Regions from separate parts of the Lepagella muris genome, predicted to be linked through region 1. Evidence: riboswitches for the same ligand, from Rfam matches in the RefSeq annotation. Region 1 holds a riboswitch; the other holds the start of a gene.
The links. A riboswitch is a leader RNA that binds a small molecule or an ion and turns the genes downstream of it on or off. The one in region 1 is predicted to bind cobalamin.

Region 1 (2,207 bases):
TTATATTGAAACTGTCCGAAAAAATTTCTGTCTCTCAGATGTTCATTACTGCCATTCACATAATATATCACCTGACCTGGTAGATCCCTTGAATTGTCATAATAATAGACCTTTCCAACAATTCTTGAAGAATCCCCAAATCTATACATCCCGTTAAATTCCCCAAGCCATGAATTCATACGTGAGTTTTCACGCTTCTCATGGGTAATCAGATCTCCGTTTGTCAGGATAAATGGATAATCATTCTCAGAATGGATGTATTCGGCATTTGCAGAATATGAAAATCCCCTATCATTATCATTACCCTTACCCAACCTTATATATGGATTATAATAACCGAATGACCCGATCTTCATTTGAGACTTTAAGTGAAAATCGGCATCATCAGTAGAGGTAAACGATGATATATAAAGCGAAGATGCTGAGGCGGCTGCCTTTGCCGGCAAGAAAATATCGTCATTATCTCCTGAATACAACGACAACGATCTCACATTATCTATGGAATATCTGGAAAGATCTATCTGCCCACTCTGACAATCACTCAACGAGACCCCGTCATAGATGACTGCCGTATGCTCTGAACCCAAGCCTCTTACGGAGACGGTTTTCAATCCGCCGGCTCCTCCATAATCACGCAGATTCACTCCAGGGAGTCTTCGCATGGCTTCTGATATATCGGTGATGCCGGTCTGCCTGATAATTTCTGAATCCAGATTATACTGAGGTGTTGATGAACTGACCCTCTTTTTATTCTTCAATGATTTGACTTCAATATTCGGTAAATCTGAACTTACTGTATCAACAGACTTTCTGCCATCTGGAATATCAGAAGCAGATACCGATATATATGCATTCGTCCCGACTGAATGAGCCGGGACGATACTTAGCATGCTGATTAATGATGTCAGTATATGTTTTCTCATCCTCGAAGAAAAACAAATTATTATTAGCAATCTTAATGATTGATTTAAAAGAGGGTCGGACTATTACCGTAGCGAGACTGTCAGGAAATTTCAACCTGTTCCTCTATTTCGGTGTTGCAAAGTTATGTATTTTATTTTATTTAAGCAAAAATACCATGTAAAATGAAAAATCTTTTTTTTGCGTTAATCGCCCTTATTCTACTCTATCAGCAATCATTTAGATGTTTGTTCCTACATTTATTTTTCTATAGATTTAACAATTTATCTTTTTTGTAATCGTTATTTAGTCATCTCATATCAATGTTTACAACCATATTAAACAATATACTCCCATGACAGAAAACATCTATTCCCCTCTTGAAGACCGATATGAATCCGGCATGTCATATATGAGATGTGGCGAGAGTGGAATTTTACTACCTCGAGTTTCATTAGGATTATGGCACAACTTCGGGGCAGTCGACACTCTATCAAATTGCCGCAAAATACTTCACTATGCTTTTGATCATGGAATAACCTGCTTTGATCTTGCAAATAATTATGGCCCTCCTTACGGGTCTGCCGAGGAGACATTCGGGCAAATCATGAAGTCGTCATTTCGTCCATATCGCGATGAGATGATAATAACCACTAAGGCAGGCTATGATATGTGGAAAGGTCCCTATGGTATCGGTGGATCCAGGAAATATCTAATGGCATCCCTTGATCAAAGCCTTAAAAGAATGAACCTCGATTATGTTGATATCTTCTATAGTCATCGTTTTGACCCCGACACTCCTGTCAGAGAGACACTCCAGGCTCTTGTAGACATAGTGCGGAGCGGGAAAGCCCTTTATATAGGTATTTCAAAATGGCCATTTGAGGCGACCCAATATGCATTTACCTATCTTAATAATCATGACGTGCCATGCCTCATATATCAAGGAAGATATAATATGATCGACAGAACGGTCGAATCAGCGGGCACACTTACTCAAGCCAAGGAGAACGGAGTGGGATTCACTGCATTCTCTCCTTTGGAACAGGGTATGCTAACCGACAGATATATTAATGGTATACCTGAAGATTCACGAGCTGCTAAAAATAAATTTCTCAAGCAAGAGAAAATCACTCCAGAATGGATCAATAAACTGAATGCATTAAAAATAATAGCTGGGGAACGAGGTCAGACTCTTGCCCAAATGGCATTATCCTGGGTTTTAAAAGATGATCGGGTGACTTCCGTGATTGTTGGCAGCAGCTCAGTCAATCAACTCGCCGATTCTTTAAAATGCGTCGATAATG
Region 2 (2,207 bases), on a different contig from region 1:
GGAGTTATGCTCATTGAGTTCATAGTCAATTCCGGCATTGATCATGGTCAAGGGGCGATTATATACCCTTATTGTCCGCGCATGGTTTGTCATCTCGTTGCCTGACGATGGGAGCCATGAACCGTCCCAGGAATATTTGCGGTATGCCGTGTCGACAGTCTCGCTATGATCAAGGGTGTGGGATATGTTGATTCGGGAGGCGATATCACCCCATCGTTTTGAGTATATGGCAGAGAAAGCCAGTGAGTGGGAATGACGTTCCGCCTTACCATACACTTTGTTCTGCATGGCTCCTGTCTGGATCTCTTTGTCGACAGCGTTGTAGGATACCCCTAAGAAGAACATGTCGGCCCATCCGACATTATTTACGCCCGCTTCAAGTTGTCCGAATATGGAGAGATAGTCGTCGTGGAAACGCCGGCGGTCAGTGAGTATGTACCGTTCTTCATCCTCGTCCCATATCTCCACCCCTTTCATCTTGTAGTCGTTTTTGGAGTAGTTGACCCCTACTGTGGGGCGTAGTGCAATTGCAGTGCGGGGTATGAACCATTGTCCTGTCAGATCGGCGGTATGCGTATGAAAAGATCCGATGCCATAGGATGCATCCAGGAAATTCTGACGTTTTTTCTTGGTTATGATGTTGACGGCTCCACCCAATGCGTCGGCACCAAGGTGAGAGGGGACCACGCCTTTATAAAGCTCCACACGTTCGACTATATTCAGGGGGATATTTTCCAGCGATACCCCGGAACCTTTTGACTCCAGGGGCACTCCGTCAATAAAATAGCGTATGGAATTGCCCGACATGCCGTTTATGGTCAGGTCAAAGTCAGAGCCGACTCCCCCTTCACGGCGCACTTTCACTCCGGCTGTGCGATTGACAAGATCGTTGATGGTGACCATCCTGTTTATGTCGGGGGCTATTTCCAGGGCATTTACTGCAAACACCCCCTCTTCAAGTTTTCGGGCAGCAGATTTTCCAAAGACTTTCACCTCATTGAGATCAACAGATTGTCGATCTTTAATGGAGTCATTGCCATGGACAGTGGATTGCGCCAGTGCCGGCAGTTGGCTGACGAGAATTGTGGATAGGAATAAAAGAGATTTCATTCCGGTAGTCTGCTTGCTCATTGACTGAAAGATTTGTAGGCATTATCACGCAGCAGACCGTAAAAGCACTCCTCTATGCCGGGGATGACATGGAAAAAGTAAAAGCGCATTGACGTTTTGTGGTGATATAACCCGAAAACTACAAAACTATATGTTGTCCTGGCAGGTCTCCTGACTTATCCTGACTTCCCGGCGCCTTCCCATCGTTGACAGCGACAGTGGCATTATGCCGGGAGTTGTGGTAGGAATTACAGTAGCGGGTCTGTTCCGGATTTTCACCGGATTCCCTTTTCACGCATTGTGCGCACCAGAACGTGGCGCAAAGTTACAACTAAAATCTAAAATCACAAAATTCACAACCGTTTTTTTGAAGCCGGTCGTGAGGGTGGGGTTGGGATAATCCTATGGTTTCCCAATTTCCCTGGCTTCGCGGAATAGAATGGGATCGACATGGCAATATCCGTCAGGATTCTTATACAGATAGTCCTGATGATACTCTTCGGCAGGATAGAAATTGATAAGTGGTGAATGTTCCACAGCAATCGGTTTGTCATAATGGGTCTGTAGGGCGGCTATTTGGGATTCTATTACCGCAGAGTCTGCTGAGTCGGTATAGTATATTCCGGTGCGGTATTGCGTGCCTATATCCCCTCCCTGTCTGTTGATGCTCAGAGGATCAATACTTCTGAAATATAGCGACAGTAAAGAGGAGAGCGACACTTTTTGATCATTGTATACCACCATGACGGTCTCAGCAGCATTGGTGATGCCTGTGCATACAAGTTTATATGACGGATTCTCCACAATGGAGTTGGCGTAACCGGCGGTAGCAGAGACTACGCCCGGCACTAAAGAAAACAGGTGGGCGGTTCCCCAGAAGCATCCTCCTGCAAGGTATATGGTCTTATTCATATTTTTAGTTTTAATAGAGTGGTGAATTTATTTTTGGAGATGCCGGATTCTAAATGAATAAGGGGGTAGCGGTCAGAGTAGCGTGTAGCCTCCTGTGAGCGGCGCGCCGTTGCCCCATTCACATTCAGTGGAGGTGGCATAGTTGAAATTGTATTTGGCGATGCCGAGGTCGATGAGGTTCTTGG

Region 2: another riboswitch for cobalamin. It lies ahead of E5331_RS11260 (TonB-dependent receptor domain-containing protein); the one in region 1 lies ahead of E5331_RS04785 (TonB-dependent receptor plug domain-containing protein).

What each region holds. Positions count from the first base shown of each region.
Region 1 covers NZ_SRYB01000005.1:16,947-19,153, forward strand. Annotated here, with positions in the region: gene E5331_RS04785 (TonB-dependent receptor plug domain-containing protein) at 1-923, opposite strand, end outside; adenosylcobalamin-variant (AdoCbl-variant) riboswitch at 967-1,044, opposite strand; gene E5331_RS04790 (aldo/keto reductase) at 1,256-2,207, shown strand, end outside.
Region 2 covers NZ_SRYB01000015.1:98,218-100,424, forward strand. Annotated here, with positions in the region: gene E5331_RS11260 (TonB-dependent receptor domain-containing protein) at 1-1,131, opposite strand, end outside; cobalamin riboswitch at 1,255-1,437, opposite strand; gene msrA (peptide-methionine (S)-S-oxide reductase MsrA) at 1,513-2,022, opposite strand; gene E5331_RS11270 (nitroreductase family protein) at 2,095-2,207, opposite strand, start outside.